One region of the Lysinibacillus sp. NPDC095746 genome, then DNA from elsewhere that is predicted to be linked to it. Evidence: riboswitches for the same ligand, from Rfam matches in the RefSeq annotation. Region 1 holds a riboswitch; each other region holds the start of a gene.

Region 1 (5,900 bases):
TGGAAACTCGTGATAATTAGTACTTCAGGATTGGCTTTATTATCGGCTATAATAATAACTTATATTTTAGAAGATGCCCCAATTGTACCTAATAAATCGCCTTTCTCCTTCAAGTTAATAAAAAAAGTTATTTTGAATAAACCAGTAATGCTTGCGAACTACGGTTATTTCGGGCATATGTGGGAATTGTATGCGATGTGGACATGGCTTCCAGCTTTTTTGACAGCTAGTTTCTTAACTTATTCACCAGAAATTCCTCATTGGTTTATTGCATTATCCTCCTTTATTTCAATAGGAATTGCTGGAGGGATTGGTTGTGTGATAGGGGGACTAATCTCGGATAAAATCGGAAGAGCCAATTTAACGATTATTTCTATGTTTATTAGTGCTATCTGTTCGCTAGTAATAGGTTTTACATTTGGGCAGTATATTTGGTTAACGTTAATAATCTCCATGATTTGGGGGATGTCTATCATAGCTGATTCCGCCCAATTTTCAGCTGCAGTTTCAGAAATAGCCGAGGTTGATTATGTAGGTACAGCCCTTACTTTTCAAATGTGTATTGGTTTCTTACTTACTATATTTTCAATAAACCTAAGCCCGATTATACAGGGGATTATTGGTTGGGAGTGGGTTTTTACAATATTAGCGATTGGGCCTATTCTTGGAATTGGATTTATGGTCAAATATAGACGTTTCGAAATAACTAGTGAGAAAGTGTAATTTGTAATTTTTAAGTAATATCTTATCACAATAAAAAATCCAATTGTTTTGATTATTTCTTGCAAAACAATTGGAGTAATTTAGTGGTAAATTAATGTTTTTTAAGTATGAAGCTCAGGCTTTCTTTCCTTTCGGGTATCCGATGAGGATAGCGATGGTTCCGCAAATTCCTATAAGGACTGGATAGAAAGAGTATTGCAACATGCTCACTGGTGAAATTCCGGCTACACTTGCGGCTGCCAGGAATTGGGCTCCGTATGGTAGGAGGCCTTGAATCGTACAGGAGAAAATATCTAATATACTTGCGGACTTTCTTGGCTCAATCTCATACTGTTCCGCAATATTTTTTGCAAGCGGACCAGCAATTAAAATAGCAATCGTATTATTGGCCGTCGATAAATTAGTTAGGCCTACAAGACCGGCAATACCAAATTCAGCACCTTTTTTCGATTTAATCCTTTTTGTTGCAAGGTGAAGTAGAAAGTCAATCCCACCGTTATACTTTATAACTTCCACCATTCCAGCTATTAATATCGCAAGGAATGCCATTTCATACATGCCTGCCATTCCTTCGCCGATCTTTTGAAAAAGGCTCATTAAATGATAGCTGCCATCCGCTAAGCCAACAGCCCCGGCAAGAACAATCCCAGATGCTAGAACAAGGAAAACATTCATTCCAGCTAACGCTAAAATAATGACCAAAATATAGGGAACAATTTTTACCCAATTATAGCTTAAATGCTCCACTTGCGCAGTTTCACCCATTGTAATGAACCCTAAAATAAGACTCGTTACAATAGCTGCCGGCAAGACAATCCAAAAATTTACCTTAAATTTATCCTTCATTTGTGCACCTTGTGAACGAACGGCAGTAATGGTTGTATCTGAAATAAAAGATAAATTATCGCCAAACATCGAACCACCAACAATCGCTGCCATTACTAAAGCCATGGAAAGCTCGATATGCTCGCTTATGCCAACTCCAATGGGCGCTAGCGCAACAATCGTTCCCACTGATGTCCCCATTGATAGGGAGATAAAGCAGGCAATGATGAATAAGCCTACAACAAGCAGATTTGGCGGAACGACCGATAAAGCAAAGTTTACAGTGGAATCCACTGCCCCCATGCCTTTTGCTACCGATGAAAAGGCCCCAGCCAAAAGAAAAATAACAACCATTAGCATGACATTTAAATTTCCTGCGCCTTTGCAAAAAATATCAACCTTTTGCGCAAACGATTCTTGTCGATTCATCGCTAAAGCGACAGCGCCTGAAATGGAAATGGCTACAATGACAGGAAAGGCGTAAAAATCACCTGTAATAACCCCTGAGCCAATAAATAAAATCAAAAACACAACAAATGGGATTAGCGCCCATGGATTCTCTTTCTTCATGTCTACCTCCAAAAATAAAATTGGACACGTCTTTTGTCCATTCTTTTTACGAAAAAAAGGCCTCTTCTTGTACTAACAAGAAGAGGCCTTATATCTATAAAACACTCCTCTTATCTATCAAGCCTTTGCCTGCTGGATTTGGCACAGTAACTTAAATCATAAGTTCCGCTGCCGAGATTTCATCGGGCCAGTCCCTCCATCTCTCTTGATAAGAAGCAAAATATTATTTTTTTCACAATAATAAATATTAAAATAAAAATTCAATTTTTGCAACATATTTTTATTTGATTTTTATTTTAAAGCTATATTCTGAAAAGTTTTTGAGGAAAATATCCGTAATATGCTTAGAGCACCTCGATTTAACAGTTGTAGGGAATAAAAGAAGTGTTGCAGCAATTGCAACTTTAAAAGGAAGCGCCCCTGGGACAGCAAAGGGCGCTTAAAACATTTGTGGTAAAAATTCCGTCATAAAGCGTTGGTTTTTACGCAACCATATTTTTAAAATCATACGATGTGTTAGAAGTCGTTGTCTTTTTTGTGGTCTAGCCTTGGCCTCTATTAAACTTTGTAGTAGAGTACATGTTTCTGTTGCAAATGCTTGAGGGTCAACGAGGACGTCAAGCTTATAATCAATTAATTGTACCGCCTGTACCTTTGCAAGTAATTGTGCAAAGCGTGTATTCATTTCTAGAAAGTTTTCTTCTAGTTCTAGGTCGATTAAACTATATAGTGTTTGTTCAATGTCAGCTTCAAGCGCTTGTAATTGTTCAATGGATGGCTGTGTCAAAAAATCACCTCTAGTTTTTTAAAAATGCGGCTATACAAGGTAAAAGCCAAGTGTAGCGAAAAATAAGCCGAATATAACTGTAGTGCTTATATAAACAATCGCTTGTCTCCATTTTTGCTGCTCCAAGAGCGTCAAACATTCAAAACCGAATGTCGAAAAAGTCGTATAGGCTCCTAAAAAACCAATCCCTATTAAATGCCAAAACCAATCACTTAGATGTAGCGCAAATAAAAAGCCAAGCGCAAAAGACCCTGTTATATTAATAAAAAATGTTGCCCATGGGTATGTATGGACAATCAATTTTCCTAGATAAAATCGTGTTAGTGCACCTAAAAGTCCACCGATACCAATAATTATCATACGATGCGCCCCTTTGCTAGTTTAAATCCTAGCCATGCACAAGCTAAACCGCCAAAAACACTTACTAATATATAAAGAACGGCTTGTAGCCATTTACTATCCTGCAAAAGCAATAGTGTTTCTAAAGAAAATGTCGAAAAGGTTGTAAAGGCACCAAAAAAGCCAGTACCAATTCCTATAATAACAGGCGTTCTCTTTGTAAACATTGTAAATAGCCACGCTAAACAAAAGCAGCCAATTAAGTTCATACAAAGTGTCGCAAATGGAAAACCACCGTTATTTGAAAGTGCTTGGCCAAGGCTATATCGACAGATGGCACCCAAAAATCCGCCAATTCCAACAGCTAAAAATGATTTCACAGTAAAGACCCCTTACTAAAATGTCTATATTGAAAAGTGTATCATGTGCACACTATTTTAGATATATTTCTACCAGTTAGATTCAAAAAGATCACCGTTTTACGTTCCAAAATACTTCAGGTAAAGTCCCTATATCATAGCAAAATTATTGTTTCAAATACGATTACATCGTTCAATTGAAATCTCCGTCGACGGAAAACACAATAATACAAAAATAATTATTACAATAGAGCTGGTGCCTTCAAAAGCACACTATAAAGTTCAAAACAATAATTGATGTTTAAGTTTGACGCTCGAGTCTCTTATATTCAACTTGCACCGATGGATGTTGGCGTGAGCGAAGGGAATGGCATTTTTACACCCTTAATGGAAAGCAGGGGACAGTCTCGGTGTTTACTATTCTTTAATTTTTTTGGGGAGGATGGGCGATAAATTAAAGTTAGGTGATAAATTAAAAAGTTAGGCGAAAATCTAAAAATTATTCCGATCAATTGCTGGAAGCCCCTCTCGAACTAGATTTGTTCGTTTAGGGTCCAGAATTGAAAATTTTGTAATCGTATTTTGTGAAAAATTAAGGACACTACTTACCGTTTTTTTTGAACTGGATTCTTTTTATCACTCTGCCAGCTATTTAACACAAGTAGTGTAACAGATAACGTGTTTTTGCTGTTGCAAACAAATCATAATTTTTATTACTATAATTGACCTTTAACATTGTCAATGACAGTATCAAAGTCTTTATTGGAATCGACACTTTCCGTTATTGTAAAAACATATCCATTTGGATCTTCTAAAGTTAATTCTTTTGCATTCCATGGTTGAACTGTCGGTTTTTGAATGATATTTGTTTCATTTTCCAGTGCAGCTTGATAAATACTATGAATATCACTAGAAAATAAATTAATAATGACTGAGTCACTAGTGTTGACTTCTTCATCCTGTAATAACATCAAATCTTGGTACTTTGCGCCTCTTAAATGTGTCATTGAAGTTGTTCCGTTAGCATCTGGAAAATCAAATACTGAATTGAAATTTAGTACATTTCCATACCATTCTTTTGACTTTTCAATATCTTTTACTTTTAGCTTTACAAATAAGGGCATTTGATAAAATTCATTCATGTCTATTTCCTCCTTTAGGTTCATACAAACTAACCATAAAGGTTTACGCAGCGTTAAAGTCAAGACAAAAAGTTATAGATTTTTGTGTTACATTTTAGGATTTTAGCAATTCATCGCTTTAAAGCGTTAATTTTTTTCTAAAAAACAGAAAAAATACCAGCAAGTTAGTTGACAAATATTTCTAAAGTATGATAATCTTCAATAACACTATATCAATCTTAAGTAAAGGAGGGCATGACGATGTTAATTTTACCAGTATCATATCAAAGTACAACTGCATACATTGTCCATGTCTTCTAACATTTTTATTTTGCGTTGCAAATAAATGGCATGGTAACTCCTTGCCTTTTATGAAGAGACACATGCTCTTTTTTTGGGGTATGTGTCTTTTTTTGTGGCAAAAAAGGGTTGTAGTGATCATAAAAAAGGAGTGTATGTGTATGCGAAACAAAGGACAAAAAATGATTTTCATCAAGAAATTTATGGAGAGTGGGTAGCAAAGTTTTAACAGCACTTGAGAAAGAAGGTTATAACGTATGTTTGATGTTTTAAGTAAATTAAGCTGGTTTTTCAAGAAATACTGGAAGCAATATACAATAGCCGTTACGCTATTAATGATTGCGAGTGGCTTAGAAGTTGTTCCACCATATTTACTAGGGTCAATTATTGATATATTGACTGCTGGTGAAATGACACCAGCTCTATTAACGAAGTATATTTTGATTTTCCTGTGTATCATTGTTGGGGGTTATGCCCTAAATTTTGTGTGGCAATTCAGATTATTTGAAGGGGCTATTAACTTAGAGAAAATTTTACGCCGCAACCTTATGCAGCATTTTTTGCGTATGACACCAACTTTTTATGAAAAAAATCGTACTGGGGATTTAATGGCCCGTGCGACCAATGATTTAAACGCTGTGTCGCTAACTGCTGGATTCGGGATTATGACATTGATTGATTCCACAATTTACATGGGCTTTATTATTTTCGCCATGGGTTTTATGATTTCGTGGAAGCTTACTTTTTTTGCAATGCTGCCAGTACCAATTATGGCCATCCTTATTCAATATTTAGGGAAGATTGTGCATGAACGCTATATGAAGGCGCAGGATGTTTTTGGAGAGCTGAATGATAGTGTTCTAGAGTCGGTGGCAG
Region 2 (5,900 bases), on a different contig from region 1:
GATTGAATACTCTGCACGAGGATGATTAAGATGAACACTGTCGCATACATCACGTCAACCTCATAGCGTAAATGGCCGTAACGGTATGCGAGATCACCTAGACCACCAGCACCAACCATTCCTGCCATTGCTGTTGCTCCTATAAGACCGATTGTGGCAATCGTTAAACCTAAAATAATGGATGGGCGAGCCTCACGTAATAAGACGTTCCAAATAATATGACGACGTTTAATACCCATTGCTGTATAAGCTTCCACAACACCTGGATCTACTTCTAAAAGTGCTGTTTCCATAAGTCGCGCAATATAAGGCGCTGTATAAACAACAAGCGGCACAATAACACCTTTTACACCAATAGTTGTGCCGACGATTAGCTTCGTGAACGGTAAAATGAAAAATAGTAAAATAATGAACGGTACAGAGCGAATAATATTAATAAATAAATTGAAAAATTGGTAGAGAAATTTATTTTCAAACGATTGCCCCGGGCGAGTTAAAACGATTAAAAGCCCCAAAGGAATCCCAATTAAAATAGAAAAGAATAATGAAATCCCAACCATTTGGAAGGTTTCGAGAATGGATTTCCCAATAACATCTGACCAATCTGCAAAGAAGCTTTGAATGCTAGTCATTTAATTCGCCTCCTAATACCTCAATGCTTACCCCGTTTTCTGTAAAATACTTAAGTGCTTTTTCTACGATATGTGCTTCACCGTGTAGATGCACGATAATATTACCGACAATGCCATTTTTTAATTCTATGATATTGGCTGATAAAATATTTGGTTGCACATCATAAACTTTACTCACTTCTGCTAGTAATGGTTTACCCGTACTTTCACCAAGGAATGTTAAACGAATAACACTTCCCGAAACATTTAATTGTTTGATAAGAGAAGGGGATAAATTACGTTGAGAAATGGTATTTAAAAATTTTCGTGTCGTTGGATGCTGGGGCTTCGAAAATAGTTCTATAGCAGAGCTAAATTCCACAACCGCCCCTGATTCAAGAACGGAAACAGCATCGCAAATTTTTTGAATAACATTCATTTCATGTGTAATAAGTAAAATCGTGATGCCTAGCTCACGATTAATTTTCAAGAGAAGCTCAAGAATGGCGTCCGTTGTTTCGGGGTCGAGTGCACTTGTCGCTTCATCACTAAGCAAAATCTCAGGCTCTTGGGCAAGGGCACGTGCAATAGCGACACGTTGCTTTTGACCACCTGAAAGCTGGCTAGGATAGCTATCTAATTTCTCCGTTAGGCCAACAATTTCTGCATATTTTGCAACGCGTTTTTTTACTTCAGAGTCGTTATAGCCAAGAAGCTTTAATGGTATCGAGATATTGTTGTAAACAGTCGCCGTTTTTAAAAGGTTAAAATGCTGGAAGATCATCCCGATTTTTTGCCGAGTTTTGCGAAGGTCGTTTAGAGAAAGGGAAGTTATATCGACATGATCGATAAATACTTTTCCTGTTGTCGGACGCTCTAATAAATTCACACAGCGAATAAGGGTACTCTTTCCTGCACCACTGTAGCCGATAACCCCATGAATTTCACCTTTTTTGACATGCAGGTTAATACCATCTACTGCTTTGACGATACCATTTTTAGTTTTAAATTCTTTTGTTATATTTTCTAGTTGAATCATAAGGTGATATCTCCTTTCTAAGTCCTTCGATAAAGCAAGAATCTGCTAGCTTTCCTGTAGGAGTCTCGCAGATTCTTGATATACTTAATCGTCACTTACCAGCTTGGAATTATGGAGCCTTGGAATTTTTCTTCAATAAATTTGCGCACCTCATCAGATTGATAAGCTTCAACAAATTTTTTGATCGTTGGGTCATCCTTGTTTTCAGCACGCACCACAATGTAGTTCACATATGGAGAGTCCGTAGATTCTAAAAGAATGGAGTCTTTTTTAGGATTAATGCCAGCATCAAGAGCGAAGTTTGTATTAATGGCAGCTACATCTACTTCACTAAGCTGTTTAGGAATTTGTGCAGCCTCTAATTCAATGAATTTCAAATTCTTTTTGTTTTCTTCCACATCGCGAATAGATGCTGTTAAGTCTGCACCGTCTTTTAATTTAATGATGCCTGCCTCTTGAAGGACAAATAGAGCACGAGCCCCGTTCGTTGGATCATTCGGTAATCCGAATGTAGCACCATCTGGAACGTCATCGAATGATTTATATTTCTCGGAGTATATGCCCATAGGAGTTAAAATTGTTTTTCCTACTGGCACTAAATCTGTTTTGTGATCTTTGTTAAATGCATCGAGGAAAGGCTCGTGTTGATAGCTGTTTACATCAAGATCACCCTCGGCTAACGATGTATTTGGTAAAACATAATCAGAAAACGTTTTTAGTTCTACCTCTAAGCCATTTTCTTTGGCAACTTTTGCTGCAGCCTCTGCAATTTGTTCGTGTGGACCAGAAGTTACACCTACTACAATCTTATTTTCATTAATAGTCTTACTTTGACTATCCTTACTATTTTCTTTAGTACCACAGCCCACTAATGCTGCTACTAATGTAAGACTTGCTAAACCTAATAAAATCTTGTTTTTCTTTTTCATGAAACATACCTCCAAAGTTGTTTTATCGGTAATAAAAATAAAAAAACTCTCTTAAAAATTAAGAGAGGCTCATGAAAAATTGTCCTCTCTTATCTTTCAAACAATGATTGTTTGCTGGAATTAGCACCTTCCTTAAAAAAGGAGGTTGCCGAGCTTCATAGGGCCAGTCCCTCAGCTACTCTTGATAAGAGATTTATAATATTTTTTTGTAAATCCGATAGAACTAATATAAATTATAGGATTTAGTAAGTCAATTGAATTTTTAAAATTTTTCATTTTATTTTAATGTTTAGTCGCGAAAGAAGAGAGAGAAAAAACTGTCCCTATAGCAAGTCTGAGCTAATGGAACAGTTTTTGATTGAAATGTTCACGGGTTAAATAAGTTTAATTTTTCAATTCTGCTGATCGCTTCACGTAAGCGGTCTTCGCTAACAAGTAAACCAACCCGTACAAAGCCTTCACCATATTGACCGAAGCCATTGCCTGCAGCTACTGCGATATCAGCTTTGTCGAGCAATATATCGGCAAATTGTTCACTCGTAAAACCTAGTGGAACAGGGAGCCATGCAAAAAAAGAGCCTCTCGGTGCTGTTACTTGCCAACCAATTCGCTGAGCTTCTTCGATCAGGACGTTTCGTCGACGCTCATAAGTCGCTCTTAGCTTATCTGCACAACTTTGGGAAGCAGTAAGTGCAACTGCCGCGGCTTGTTGTACGGCAGGAAATTGACTACAAAATAGATGATCTTGAATAAGGTTAATGGCTGCGATAATGTCGGGTTTACCAACAGCGAAACCAATGCGCCAGCCTGCCATATTATACGTTTTGGATAATGTATACATTTCGATACCGACATCTTTAGCACTATCAGCTTGCAGGAAGCTGATAGGTTTATGGCCGTCAAATCCAATCGCTCCGTAGGCAAAATCATGTGCGACGATAATATTATGCTCTTTTGCAAAGCGTACTGTTTCCTCGAAAAATTCCAATGTTGCAGTACCGCCAGTTGGATTATTCGGGTAATTCAAGTACAGTAACTTCGCCTTTTCCTTTACTTCATCGGATAAAGCAGTATAGTCTGGCAGGAAATCATTTTCTGCGAAAAGAGGCATAACTTCAAAATTAACATCACCTAATACGACACCAGATAAGTAATCTGGATATCCAGGATCAGGTAATAGCATAGTGTCACCGGGGTTTAAAACAGCTAACGGTAGCTCAACAAGACCAATTTTCGTACCACCGAGAATAGCAACCTCTGTATCAGGGTCAATGTCCACATTGTATTCACGTTTGTAGAAGCTTGCTGCTGCTTGGCGTAATTCTGCTATGCCGCGAAATGGAGAGTATTGATGATTTTGGGGATTTTCTGCCGCCTCCTGTAATGCTTTAATAATGTGTGAAGGAGTGGGTTGATCTGGATTACCTTGACCAAGATTGATAACATCACGTCCTTCAGCAAGAGCAGCGTTTACTTTTTGCACAAGTGCTGCAAAAAATTGAGTTGGGAGTTGCTGTAGTTTTTTTGAGAATTCCATGCACGTCCACCTTTTTCAGAATATAATAATTATTGAAGATATGATGCACATAATATTACTTTTTTTAGTAATTGTCTAGAGTATTTTCAGATAACTAAAAATCAAAAGTGACGCAAATGAGGTGGGAAAATTGAACAAAGTCTCGTATTTTATCGTCAATGCTTTTACTACAGAGCTTTACAAGGGAAATCCCGCAGCAGTATGTTTACTTGATTCAACGATACCTGAGTCGACCATGCAAAAAATTGCTCAAGAGATCCCGGTACCAACAACAGCTTTTGTTCAAAGGAAGGATAATCATTTTTTTCTTAGATGGTTTACGCCTGCAAAGGAAATACCGATTTGTGGACACGGAACAATCGCTAGCGCTTTTTTACTTTGGAAACAAGGGATTGTACCTATCAATTCTTCGATTATATTCCAGACTGTAAGTGGCCCTTTACAAGCAAATTGGTTCAATGAATTAGTTGAAATAACAATTCAAAAGTATCAGTTAGAAGAGATTGAATGTCCTTTGGGGCTTGAAGAATGGCTAGGTGTGAAGCCAACATATGTAGGGAAAACAGAATTGGATTATATAGTGGAGTTAAGTCACGAAGAGTATATTGCAGATTTCAAAGCTGATTTTCAAGCGATGAAACAGTTCCCGGTACGTGGTGTTTGTATTACAAGTCGTTCTAAAGATGAGGGGATTGATATTGTCTCAAGATTCTTTTCTCCAGCACAAGGCATCGATGAAGACCATGTAAATGGTTCCACTCATGGTGCGCTAGGGCCTTACTGGTGTGCAAAATTATTAAAAGAAAACATTGTGAGTAAACAGCTTTCAAAACGAGGTGGCTTATTGTACGTTACACCAAAAATAAAAGATGTTGCTATTGCGGGTTCTGCAGTTCAAGTATTAAGTGGTGAAATAATAATCTAAATATGGAGCTTAAACCATGGAAGTCAGGTTGATTTATTGTAGTATAAATACAGAACAGTACTATCTAGAGGAGGAATAGCAATGAAAATTGGTTGTATTCAATTAAACGTAGGCTTTGGCAAAGTAGAAGAAAATTTTGCTCGCGCTGAGGACAAAATTCGTGAAGCGGCAAAACAAGGTGCAGAAATTATTGTGCTACCAGAAATGTGGAATTCAGGCTATGCTCTTGAAAAATTATCAGAGCTTGCAGATGTGGATGGAGAGCGTTCGAAAGCATTTTTATCAAACCTAGCGAAAGAGCTTGGCGTACATATTGTTGGTGGCTCGGTTTCAACGAAGAAGAGCGATAAATTTTACAACACGATGTATACGTTTGATAAAAATGGTGTGTTAGTAGGCGAATATAACAAGGCACATCTTTTCCGTTTGATGGACGAGCATTTATATTTAGAAGCTGGGGATGAAATGAATCGCTTTGCCCTTGGAGATATCGAGGCTGCAGGCGTGATTTGCTATGATATTCGTTTCCCTGAATGGCTACGCGCTCACGCCTTAGCGGGGGCAAAAGTATTGTTCGTGCCGGCACAATGGCCGACACCACGTATCGATCATTGGAAAACATTACTGCAAGCACGTGCCATTGAAAATCAATGCTTTGTGATCGCTGTTAATCGTATTTCTAGAAAGGTAGAGAACTTTAATGGTCAATCAATGATCATTCAACCGTGGGGCGAGGTGCTATGGGTTGGTGCAGAGGACGAAGAAGTAGCTGTCATCGACGTGGACTTTTCAATTGTCGATGAAGTAAGAGGCCGAATTCCTGTTTATGACGACCGCAGACCTGGATTATACAACGGAG
Region 3 (5,900 bases), on a different contig from region 1:
CATACCTGGTTCAGCTAATACTTCATCCATACTAGTTGTCATTAAATGCGCTGTGCCTGGTACACGTTCACGGCTAGTATCAGTAACTAAAATTTTTGCTACTTCTAGCTCAATTCCTAATTTATTTTTAAGCTCTTCACGCTTGTCGTTTAATATATGGTAAATTCCTTGACCTACCGTTCCAAATCCTAATATAGCTGCCTTTATAGTTGCCATTGTTGTATTCCCTCCAACTTACATTCCGCAGTTTCATTAAATTTATTTCGTCTCAGCTTAATTCGTACATATTTTGAATTGTGCGCCGACTTTATAAAGCAGGTCAATTTGCCGTGTTTCTAACACTTCGTTTTCAAACAGATATTTAGGTTAAGTCATCTAACCTTCGCTACTCTGAACGAAAATAAAAAACCTTTGAAACACACACAAATTCAAATAATTCAAAATTCAACTTAAAGAAAATTGTAACGTAAATACTTACATTGCACAAGAAAAATCTTTCTAGGATGGACATTTGTTTTCTGTAGACGTGCAAAAGAAATCGTTTTCATCCCTTTTATTATATGATTTTTCACTTGAACTATAATGATGGAACAATTATTGACTGTTCTTTATCAATTATGCCTCGGCAATTGCGTCCGGAACCGGCTTTATGCTGGTACAAAGCCGATTCCATGACATCCGCCAGAGGCTTTAGACCAATATGATGTTCACTCAGTCGTTGTTGTTGTTGCTGTCGCTTTCGCATAGATAAATTGCCACAGGACATGGCGTCCTTTAGTTCAGCAAATGTCTTTTGTACCAAAAGCGTAGCGACAGGTTCAGATGTTTGCAAACCTACTGAAAAGAAACTTAACTACGCATTAATCTCACCAACTATAAATGTGAGAGACTTTTGTAACAGCGCTTCCGTTACAAATATATTTGTTGAAAGAAGTTAAAAAAACAAATGCCTTTCTTCTATTATATATGTATGTAAAGACATTCATAAAAATTGTTCTTTTGAATATATTAATAAAAATTTTTTCTGTATATTTTCATAAGTCTAATTTAAAAAGCTCATTCCCTGTAGCAGCAGAGAATGAGCTAAAAATATGAGGGATAATTAACTAGCGTTGGCTAGCAATTTATAACGATATTGTGTTAAAGCTTGTTGAACTAATCCTATTTCCTCCCGCGTAAAATTTGGTATTGCATACGTACGTTCAACTAATTGGAATGTACCGTATTTTAAATAATACTCTGTCGCAGGAAGAGGAATATGATTTGCTCCATAGCTTTCATAAGCTTCGAAAACTTCTTTTACTGTATAGCCTTCCTCTTTGACATAAACCATTTCATTAAAAGCAGAATGTCCAAAGTTCTCTTGCCATTTACGTTCAACTGACGCAAGTATGTTTTGAATGGACATGTTGTTCACAAACACATGACCTTCATTTAATTCATAAATAAGATAAGATGCAATGTTTTGCGCACTATACACATTTCCCATTTAAAACACTCCTTTATCATCAGTTTTGTAGCAATAGTAGCTACTGGCTGAGTAACTACTCCTCTTCATCTATTCAAAAGTGGGGGAGCACTTATGAAACTAAATTAGTTTAAGCATTAATTGAAAACATTGGTTCTAGGTTGGTAGCCCTTCGAACACTTTTCTTATTTCCTAGTATAAAACAAGGATTTAAGAAAGTCAATAATACTTATCAAGTTACTAGGTATTAAATTTCCAGCTTCTTCACCAAATGAGGCGAGCGGATGATGTAGCAACCTTTGACGCATGACCAAATGAGGCCTATCGAATGAGAAAATACGTCAACACTACAACAAAGTCCTTTTTATTAAGCTTCTACTTTTTGTTGTGAGGCTGTTACTTGTTCAATAGCTTGTTCTAAATCTTCAATGATGTCCTCTACTGCCTCTAAACCGATGGATAAGCGAATGAGCGACTCGGTTACGCCAGTTTGGATTAGCTCTTCAGCAGATAGTTGCTGATGTGTAGTAGATGCTGGATGAATAATTAATGATTTTGCATCCCCTACATTTGCTACGTGCGAGAATAATTTCACACTATCTATTAATTTACGCCCTGCTTCACGTCCACCTTTAATACCAAATGTAAGCACTGAACCGAAGCCATTTTTTAAATATTTTTTAGCTAAATCATGGGTAGGGAAATCTTCTAAGCCATTGTAATTTACATATTCCACAGATGGGTGGTTTCGTAAATATTCAGCTACCGCTAATGCATTTTCGTTGTGTTTAGGAATACGCAAATGAAGCGTTTCTAAACCTTGTAATAAATTAAATGCTGCATCTGCACTTAATGTTGGACCAAAGTCGCGTAGTAATTGCACACGCAATTTTGTGGCGAATGCTGCCTCTGCTGTGTCAATACCATAACGTAAACCATGATAAGAAGCATCTGGCTCAGTAAAACCTGGGAAACGGCCACGAGTCCAGTCAAACTTCCCTGCATCTACTACAACACCACCTAAAGTTGTTCCGTGGCCACCAATCCATTTTGTTGCGGAATGAACAACAATATCCGCACCGTAGTCAATTGGTGTAGAGCCATATGGTGAAGCAAATGTGCTATCAATAATTAATGGCAAGCCGTTTTCATGTGCTATATTTGCTACTGCTTCAATATCTAGTACCTTTAAACTTGGGTTACCGTAAATTTCAGCGAACACGGCCTTTGTTTTATCAGTAATAGCTGCTCGGAAATTTTCTGGATTTGTTTCGTCTACAAAAATCGTTTTAATACCGTAGTTTGGTAGTGTGTTGGCGAATAAATTATAAGTACCTCCGTATAAAGAGCTACCTGCAACGATTTCATCGCCTGCCCCTGCAAGATTTAAAATGGAAAATGCGATAGCTGCTGCACCAGATGAAAGTGCTACTGCTGCTGTACCGCCTTCTAATAAAGCGACGCGTTTTTCAAAAACATCTACAGTTGGGTTTGTAATTCGTGTGTAAATATTGCCCGCTTCCTCTAAGGCAAAAAGACGTTGCGCATGAGCAGTGTCTTTAAAAACGAAAGCCGTTGAGCGATATATCGGTACTGTTCGTGATCCTGTTACCGGGTCTGGCTCTTGGCCACCGTGTAACAGCAATGTTTCTGGTTTAAATTTTGTCATTGTATACCTCCAAATGGTTATTTTTTTACGATGGTACCGGAGATGAGGAGGATTTTTTAGTAGAAAACAAAAACCCTCTTCAGCTAAGAAGAGGGTTGCGGTTGCAAGTTTTCCTCCCCTTATCTGCCAGATCCAATAAGAATCTGTAGGAATTAGCACCTTAGCAAGTTCATCACTTACTGGTTGCCGGGCATCATAGGGCCTATCCCTCCGCCGCTCTTGATAAGAGTATGAGATTCAATTTCCATCGTTGTTACACAGTATAAACATAGACTTTTTCACTGTCAATACTAAAATTTTATTTTTTCTGAAACTTCCGTCTGCTTTTTTACGTAATACGAACGCATACACTATTTTGATATTTATAGTTTTTATCACAAAATGTGGGGTTGATTACAGTTCCGACTATGTGCTCTCCTAGGGGCGCCCAGTCTCACTCCAATCAACTTTAGGGCATTTGTTATACCAAACGTCATTCCTAACTTTTAGTGACGAGCCTATTTTATTTTGAAAGGAGAATTTTTATGATAAAAGCCGTTATTATTTTTCTTCTTGTTGGTTATTTGATTGGCTGTATTCACGGCTCTAAAGTTGCTCAGTTTTTATCTGGGGTAGATTTAAAAAAGACTGGTCATGGCAATGCAGGTGCCTCTAACGCAACACTTTCCCTCGGCTGGAAATACGGCATATTAGTTGCACTGATCGATATCGGCAAAGGCGTTGCGGCTATAATCTGTGCACATGCCTATTTAGCAGATATAACACAATTAACAGAAATACAAGTTTGGCTCTTTACTTATATTGCAGCTGCTGGTGTCATTCTAGGTCATAATTTCCCATTTTATATGGGCTTCAATGGCGGTAAAGGAACTGCTTCAATCATTGGGATATTACTTGCAATTGATTGGACAATTGGCTTATTTGCACTCATTTTATTTGTTATGTTATCTTTCGTAACGAACTATTTAATTGTCGGTGTACTTGAGTTTTATCTCGTTTTCTGTATAGCCACATATTTATGGATTCCTGGAACAGTCCCAACGATTATAGCCCTATTACTTTTTGGTATAGCCATCATTTTGCATATCGAAAATATTAAGCGCTTGCTGCTAGGAACTGAGCCTAAAGTGACTTCAGCATTCAAAAAGAAAAAATAATATCTTTTGGATATTTTTGTCTTTTCTATGACCATTAATTTTCTCGCAACTTCCCATTATCGCTATATATAGAGGGTATTTCACATACTAGTTTTTTTACAATAAATAGACAAATTAACTTTCTTCATAAAGCATTTTACTAGCCGATGTGAAAATTATAGTCATGTTTAAGAAAGGATGAAAAAGTATGTCTACTTCTGAACAAGCAAAACCAAAACGTAATTTGAAACCACTCTGGATTGGATTAGCCTTCGCTTCATTAATCATCATCACTTTTTTACCTAACAACGGCGATTTACCTATAGCCGGACAACGCGCTTTGGCTATTTTAGCTTTTGCGGTCATCCTTTGGGTTACAGAAGCAGTATCCTATCCCGTTAGCTCTGCTATGATTATTGCTCTCGTTACAATCTTATTAGGGTTAGCTCCATCAATGGAAGATTCAACGAGAGAGCTAGGCACTTCGGATGCATTAAAATTAGCATTAAGTGGATTTAGTAATTCAGCAGTAGCACTAGTAGCCGCAGCACTTTTCCTAGCGGCAGCCATGCAGATTACCAATTTACATAAAAGACTTGCGCTTTGGATCCTTTCACTCGTAGGGACAAAAACGAAAGCCATTGTATTCGGTGCTATTTTAGTATCTATTGCACTCGCATTCTTTGTCCCTTCTGCTACTGCACGTGCAGGCGCAGTTGTGCCAATACTACTTGGGATGGTAGCAGCATTTGGTTTACCACGTGATAGTCGACTTGCTGCTCTACTTGTCATTACCTCTGTGCAAGCTGTCTCTATTTGGAATATTGGTATAAAGACGGCAGCAGCTCAAAATATGGTCGCTTTAAACTTCATCAAAGAACAATTTGGTGTGGATATTTCTTGGGGTGCTTGGTTACTTTATGCAGCTCCCTTCTCAATCATCATGTCAGTCGCTCTATTTTTCATTATGATTACACTAATTAAGCCTGAAACAAGTAATATTGCCGGTGGTAGAGAAGTAATAAAAAAACAGCTTGCAGAACTTGGTCCGTTAAAGGCTCCTGAAATTCGATTAATCATAACATCAGTAGTTTTACTATTTCTCTGGGCTGCTGAGGGCAAACTTCACCCATTCGATACGACAACTGTCACAATCGTTGCAATCGCCATTTTATTAATGCCCAAAATCGGAGTCTATTCATGGAAGCAAGTTGAACCACATATTCCTTGGGGGACAATTATCGTCTTCGCTGTAGGAATTATGCTAGGCACTGTCTTGCTTAATACAAAAGGTGCATCGTGGTTATCTGATAAAGTATTCGGTTCACTTGGTTTAGATTCTATGCCAATTCTTGCAACAATCGCGCTTGTTACTTTATTTAATATTCTTATTCATTTAGGCTTTGCGAGTGCAACAAGCCTAGCATCTGCGCTTGTACCGGTATTCATCGTTTTAGCCTCAACATTAACAACTAATGTCGATCAGGTTGGTTTCGTTATCGTACAACAATTCGTTATTAGCTTCGGCTTCCTCTTACCTATTAGTGCACCGCAAAATATGCTTGCGTATGGGACAGGAGCCTTTACAACAAAAGATTTCTTAAAATCCGGGATTCCATTAACGATT
Region 4 (5,900 bases), on a different contig from region 1:
ATGATAATTCTACACAAAGTGCAAGTAGCAACAATGGCGGAAATGCTACTCAAAATGAAAATAGTAGTAATAACGAAACTACTACACAAAGTGCTAGTAACAGCGAAAATCCTTCGCAAAGTGATAGTAGCAGTAATACAACACAGAATGAAAGCGATACCGGTAATGCTCCAAGCAGTGATAGAGATAAACATTCATCAGAAAATTAAAAAGCATAATGTTAAAAATGATGACCCTGAGATATAAAAGATCATCATTTTTTTAATTGCTACAGTGTTAAATATGATATTCAATTTGATCAACGAAATCCCATTCGTATGGTGTTTCTTGGTAAACATAGTAGTTCAACCAATTCGAGAATAATAAATGTGTATGGGCACGCCACGAATTAATCGGTTCATTTGCTGGATTATCATGTGGGAAGTAATTTACTGGTACATCAATATCTAATCCTTTCGCAACATCACGACTATACTCATCAGCTAAAGTTGTCGCGTCATATTCAAGATGGCCAGTAATCATAATATTTTTATTATCCTTAGATTGCACAATGAAAACACCAGCATCTTCCGAATAAGATAGTAATCGTAAATCAGGATGACTAAGTACTTCATCAATTGAAACAGATGTATAACGTGAATGTGGTGCCGTAAATGAATCGCTAAAGCCACGTACTAAATCCACTGTTAAATCTGTGATAACATGCGAATATACACCTGAGCATTTAGCAGGAAGCTCTATTTTACCGATACCGTAATGATGGTATAACGCTGCCTGTGCACCCCAACATATATGTAAAACCGATGTTACGTTTGCCTTGGACCAATCCATAATTTCTGAAATTTCCTGCCAGTAGTTTACCTCTTCAAATGCCATTTTTTCTACTGGTGCACCCGTAATAATCATGCCGTCATAGCGGCGATGACGAATTTGATTAAAGGTTGTGTAAAATAACTGCAAATGTGATTTACTAACATTTTTCGATTCATGCGTAGCTGTATTTAAAAATGTAATATTCACTTGTAACGGTGTATTCCCCAATAAACGAAGTAATTGCAGCTCTGTTTTTTCTTTTTCTGGCATTAAATTTAAAATTAATATATTTAACGGGCGAATTTGTTGAGTTTTCGCTCTGTCCTCTTCCATAACGAAGATTTTTTCCTCACGTAAATGTTCTCCAGCTGGTAAGTTTTTCGGAATATTAATTGGCATCTTGCATTCCCCTCTCTTTTATTTCTTTTGTTCCATCAATGCACGGGCCCTGCGCAAAGCTCAATATCAAACGATGAAATTAAAAAATCCCCCTCATTCCATAAGAGATAGAATGAGAAGGATTTTTCCACGTCCACTCTTATCTCTCAAAGGATAAATCCTTTGCTGGAATTAGCACCTTTCTAACTTTCGTTAGAGGTTGCTGAAGCGTCATCGGGCCAAATCCCTCAACTTCTCATGATAAGATTATTTAATTAAAAAGAATTGTAACATGAACAATTAAGAATATCAATAATACATAGAATATTTTGTTATTAATCATGCATGTCATGATGTCATTTGTTTAACACTAAACTTGAATGTTTACATTCATTATTTGATGGTAAACATGCTGTACTTATGTTAACATATACCTTTAGTAACAGAGAGGAACGTGAATAGTTTGATTAAAATTGATTTTCCAAAACCAGATGTAGTAATTCGCCAACGCGAACAAGATTTAAAGCCAGGAGATGTACCAATCACACCATACCATGGTTTTATCGACTTCCATAAAATCACTCGTGAAAAGGGTGGTATTTTCTTATTCTACAATGAAGAGAACGAACTTTTATTTGTAGGGAAAGCACGTAAAATTCGTCAACGTATTAAAAAGCATTTTGAGGACAATGTGTCACCGATGAAAAATCATCGTGATGAAGTTTTCAAAATTGAAGTGTATGAAGTGGAAGATCCAATGGAACGTGAAATTTATGAAACGTACGCGATCAATTCATTCCGCGCTAAATACAATGTCGATAAAGTATTTTATTAATAATTAACGAAAAAAAGAATCTGCTCGCCTTATGTAATGTACATGACGGCTTGCAGATTCTTTTTCAATACTTTCATTCTAAGAAAAATGCTTTACGTTCTTTCGTAATCCATTCCTCAAGCTCCGTATCATCGCGCTTTAAAAGGCGATTAATAAGCACGTCATGCCAGATATAATCCTCTAATAAATAAATATGAACAGGATCATTGGTAATAAAAGCCGTTTCGTGTTTTGCCGGAGAGTGACCATAAATCATCTCTTGACCATCTACAGACAAAATAAACCAATGTGGCGTAGAAGTTTTTCTCGTATATTGTGTAGTACGATGCTGATCTAAGGGTGAAACATTTTCATCCACATTCAATGTAATACCATGAATCGGAATATGCTGTGCGACCTCTTGTATAGCTTCTCGTAATTCCCCATACATATCTTCCCACATCGATAATATGACTTTTTTCTCCGCTTTTTTTAATAATGACTGACAATAATTGACGATTGCCTCTTTTCCTTTTATCGTGACAACTTTATGCTCCGCTTCCTGCTCTTTTACTTCTAATTTTTCTAATTGATCACTAATCGATGTGAAATTCGATTGCCAACGTTGCTGAATTTGCTGTAAAAACACAGCGACAGGAATGGAAGAGTATATCGTTTGATCTGCCGTTTCTTCTTTCAGTACTAACCCTTTTTCAACAAGTACATCAAGTATGTCGTATATTCTTGCACGAGGGATACCGGAGTTTTTACTTACTTGATAGGCACTAACATGACTATTTTGTACGAGTGCAATATAGGCCTTCGCTTCATATTCTGTGAATCCTAGTTCTTTTAATTGCGCGATTAATTCAACCATTCGATCCCTCCATTTCCTTTATTATAAGTTAAGGCTATGAAGATAAGCCAATAAAAAATAATTCTTTACAGCAAAGTGAAATTTAGTTACTATTTCAGTAGTAACTATCAAAAGAGGTGTAAACATGCTATTTGAAGTAGATGTAAATGTAGTCATATTATTAATATCTTTTGGATTTTTAGCCGCCTTTGTGGATGCAGTTGTTGGAGGTGGAGGCTTAATTGCGTTACCTGCCCTTATGTTTGCTGGTTTAAATCCAGCAGCGGCAGTAGCCACTAATAAACTTGCCGGCACCATGGGTTCTTTAACATCAACCATTTCTTTTTATCGATCTGGTCAGCTAGAAATTCGTTCGGTTATTAAATACTTTCCCCTAGCCTTTGTGGGATCACTTTTTGGTGCATGGACCGTTCATTTGATTAATCCCGAATTACTAAAACCACTTATGCTCATAATGCTTGCTGCTGTTGCCGTCTATACAATCTTTAAAAAAGATTGGGGTTCAGTAGCTGCAGTCAAAAATTTAAAGTTTACGCACTTAGTCCTATTCATGCTGTTGTTATTTACAATTGGGTTTTATGATGGGTTTCTTGGTCCAGGAACTGGCTCATTTTTAATCTTCAGCTTTTTATTAGTCGGCTTCGATTTCTTAAAGGCAGCAGGAAACGCGAAATTTTTAAACTTAGCAAGTAATTTTGCCGGCCTTTTAATGTTCGCCTACTTAGGTCAGATTCATTATGCTTATGGTTTACTAATGGGTATCGCTCAAATTGCCGGTGCATTTGTAGGATCACGTATGGCGATTAAAAAAGGTAGCAGCTTTGTCCGCGTATTATTTATTATTGTAACGATTACTTTGTTAACTAAAAATGCTTATGATTACATAAAAAACGCCGTAGATATCTAGCTCTACGGTGTCTTAGCTTGTCGATAAATTTTGGCGTTCTGTTTCTTTAATTTTGGGAGGCTTTTTGTCATTTCGGAGGGGATTTTTGGGTCCTATCCTTCGCTCAGTAGAGGCTTTCCGTCGCTTCAGAGGGACTTTCCGTCTCTTTGAACTTTCTATCCATCAATCCAGAGATTCTATCCACGATTTCGAATGTTCTATCCACGTTTTGGGTGATTCTATCCATCATTTGGAGGGTCTATCCGTCGCTTCAGAGGGACTTTCCGTCTCTTCGGAGAGGCTTTCCGTCACTTGGGAGGGTCTTTCCGTCACTTTGAACTTCTATCCATCAATCCAGAGATTCTATCCACGATTTCGAATGTTCTATCCACGTTTTGGGTGATTCTATCCATCATTTGGAGGGTCTATCCGTTGCTACAGAGGGACTTTCCGTCTCTTCGGAGAGGCTTTCCGTCACTTTGAACTTTCTATCCATCAATCCAGAGATTCTATCCACGATTTCGAATGTTCTATCCACGTTTTGGGTGATTCTATCCATCATTTGAAGGGTCTATCCGTCGCTCCAGTGGTTCTTTCCGTCTCTTCGGAGGTCTATCCGTCGCTTCACTGATTCTTTCTTCGCTCCGGAGGTTCTTACCATCATTTCGAACTTTCATCCATCAATCCAGAGATTCTATCCGCGATTTCGAATGTTCTATCCACGATTTTGGACATTCTATCCATCACTTATTGTCTGCAATATAAAACGCCGTAGAAATTCTATTACTACGGCGTTTTCTAATTTAAATAAACAACTTTTCATTTTTAAATTTATGACTTGTTAATAAGCTAACAATAACAAATATGACTAAGGAAGCGACGATTGGAATTGTCACGGTGTGCATACCAAAGACAGAAGGATAAAAACGATCAATGATTATATAAAGGATCATACCCGAAATCATTGACGCAATAGCACCATACTTATTGGCTTTTTTCCAATATAGTCCTAATACGACGGTCCAAATAAAGACTGCCTCAAGTCCGCCAAAAGCGAATAAATTTAGCCATACTAATAAATCTGGTGGATTTAGTGCAAAAACGACGACGGCTAAACCAATCACTGTCGTAACAATAAAACTTGCACGCTTAATTTCCGTATCATTCGCTGTTGGTTTTATATAATTTAAGTAAATATCTTTCACTACTGTGGAGCTTACAAGCATCAGTAATGCGTTGACTGTAGACATCGTTGCTGCCATCGGTGCAGCTAAAACAATGCCAGCTAAAAATGGTGGTAAAACCTTTAATGTTAGCATCGGCATAACTTTATCACCAATTTCAATACCCGGTATCACTGGTCGTGCTAAAACACCGATTAGATGCATCCCAAACATAATTGTTCCAATGGCAATAGTGCCAATGATAATAGCTAAATGCATACTTTTAGAATCTTTATAGCTCATAGCACGAACTGCGATTTGTGGAAGTCCCACAACTCCAACACCAATCAAAATCCAAAATGTAGATACGTATAATGGCGTTAACTCACCTTCAGCTCCAAATGGAGACACAAAATTCGGATTCTCAGCGACAAGTGAGGCCATAATATTATCGATTCCTCCACCAGCGATGATTGTCCCAATTAATAAAATAATGGTTCCGATAACCATAATAGAGCCTTGCACCGTATCCGTTAGTGCAACGGCACGGAAGCCCCCAATAATTACATACACTAATACCGAAATCGCAAATATAAAGAGTGCAGTTGTATAGTTTAAGCCAGTTAATGATTCTATTAATCGAGCACCACCTACCCATTGGGCCATCATTGCAGAAAATAAAAAGATGATAATACTAATGGCCGATAGGATAACAATAGCATGACTCTTATAGCGTTCTCGTAAAAAATCTATTAACGTGATGGCTTGATAACGTCTTGCGATAATAGCAAATTTCTTCCCTAAAATCATTAAGACGAAATAACCTGCAGGAAGCTGCGCCATCGCCAGCAATACCCAGCCAAGCCCTTTCGTGTATGCAACGCCTGGTCCACCTATAAAGCTACTTGCACTACCGTACGTAGCAATCATTGTCATAGCAAGGATGAAGCCCCCCATTTCACGACCACC

Evidence for each region. A riboswitch is a leader RNA that binds a small molecule or an ion and turns the genes downstream of it on or off. The one in region 1 is predicted to bind S-adenosylmethionine.
Region 2: another riboswitch for S-adenosylmethionine. It lies ahead of ACIQ7N_RS10560 (MetQ/NlpA family ABC transporter substrate-binding protein); the one in region 1 lies ahead of ACIQ7N_RS19410 (Na+/H+ antiporter NhaC family protein).
Region 3: another riboswitch for S-adenosylmethionine. It lies ahead of ACIQ7N_RS09055 (O-acetylhomoserine aminocarboxypropyltransferase/cysteine synthase family protein); the one in region 1 lies ahead of ACIQ7N_RS19410 (Na+/H+ antiporter NhaC family protein).
Region 4: another riboswitch for S-adenosylmethionine. It lies ahead of metA (homoserine O-acetyltransferase MetA); the one in region 1 lies ahead of ACIQ7N_RS19410 (Na+/H+ antiporter NhaC family protein).

Annotation. Positions count from the first base shown of each region.
Region 1 is NZ_JBIWGL010000031.1:39,204-45,103, reverse strand. Features, by position in the region: gene ACIQ7N_RS19415 (MFS transporter) at 1-723, shown strand, start outside; gene ACIQ7N_RS19410 (Na+/H+ antiporter NhaC family protein) at 838-2,118, opposite strand; SAM riboswitch class I at 2,226-2,333, opposite strand; gene ACIQ7N_RS19405 (hypothetical protein) at 2,558-2,905, opposite strand; gene ACIQ7N_RS19400 (fluoride efflux transporter FluC) at 2,936-3,265, opposite strand; gene crcB (fluoride efflux transporter CrcB) at 3,262-3,624, opposite strand; gene ACIQ7N_RS19390 (VOC family protein) at 4,320-4,745, opposite strand; gene ACIQ7N_RS19385 (ABC transporter ATP-binding protein) at 5,282-5,900, shown strand, end outside.
Region 2 is NZ_JBIWGL010000011.1:132,167-138,066, reverse strand. Features, by position in the region: gene ACIQ7N_RS10570 (methionine ABC transporter permease) at 1-632, opposite strand, end outside; gene ACIQ7N_RS10565 (methionine ABC transporter ATP-binding protein) at 625-1,650, opposite strand; gene ACIQ7N_RS10560 (MetQ/NlpA family ABC transporter substrate-binding protein) at 1,746-2,579, opposite strand; SAM riboswitch class I at 2,666-2,770, opposite strand; gene ACIQ7N_RS10555 (pyridoxal phosphate-dependent aminotransferase) at 2,947-4,116, opposite strand; gene ACIQ7N_RS10550 (PhzF family phenazine biosynthesis protein) at 4,247-5,041, shown strand; gene ACIQ7N_RS10545 (carbon-nitrogen family hydrolase) at 5,123-5,900, shown strand, end outside.
Region 3 is NZ_JBIWGL010000009.1:99,369-105,268, reverse strand. Features, by position in the region: gene ACIQ7N_RS09065 (homoserine dehydrogenase) at 1-216, opposite strand, end outside; gene ACIQ7N_RS09060 (hypothetical protein) at 1,103-1,489, opposite strand; gene ACIQ7N_RS09055 (O-acetylhomoserine aminocarboxypropyltransferase/cysteine synthase family protein) at 1,836-3,137, opposite strand; SAM riboswitch class I at 3,254-3,366, opposite strand; gene ACIQ7N_RS09050 (glycerol-3-phosphate acyltransferase) at 3,662-4,294, shown strand; gene ACIQ7N_RS09045 (DASS family sodium-coupled anion symporter) at 4,482-5,900, shown strand, end outside.
Region 4 is NZ_JBIWGL010000030.1:17,661-23,560, forward strand. Features, by position in the region: gene ACIQ7N_RS19005 (GerAB/ArcD/ProY family transporter) at 1-209, shown strand, start outside; gene metA (homoserine O-acetyltransferase MetA) at 277-1,212, opposite strand; SAM riboswitch class I at 1,349-1,459, opposite strand; gene ACIQ7N_RS19015 (nucleotide excision repair endonuclease) at 1,655-2,026, shown strand; gene ACIQ7N_RS19020 (TrmB family transcriptional regulator) at 2,100-2,882, opposite strand; gene ACIQ7N_RS19025 (TSUP family transporter) at 3,007-3,789, shown strand; gene panF (sodium/pantothenate symporter) at 4,572-5,900, opposite strand, start outside.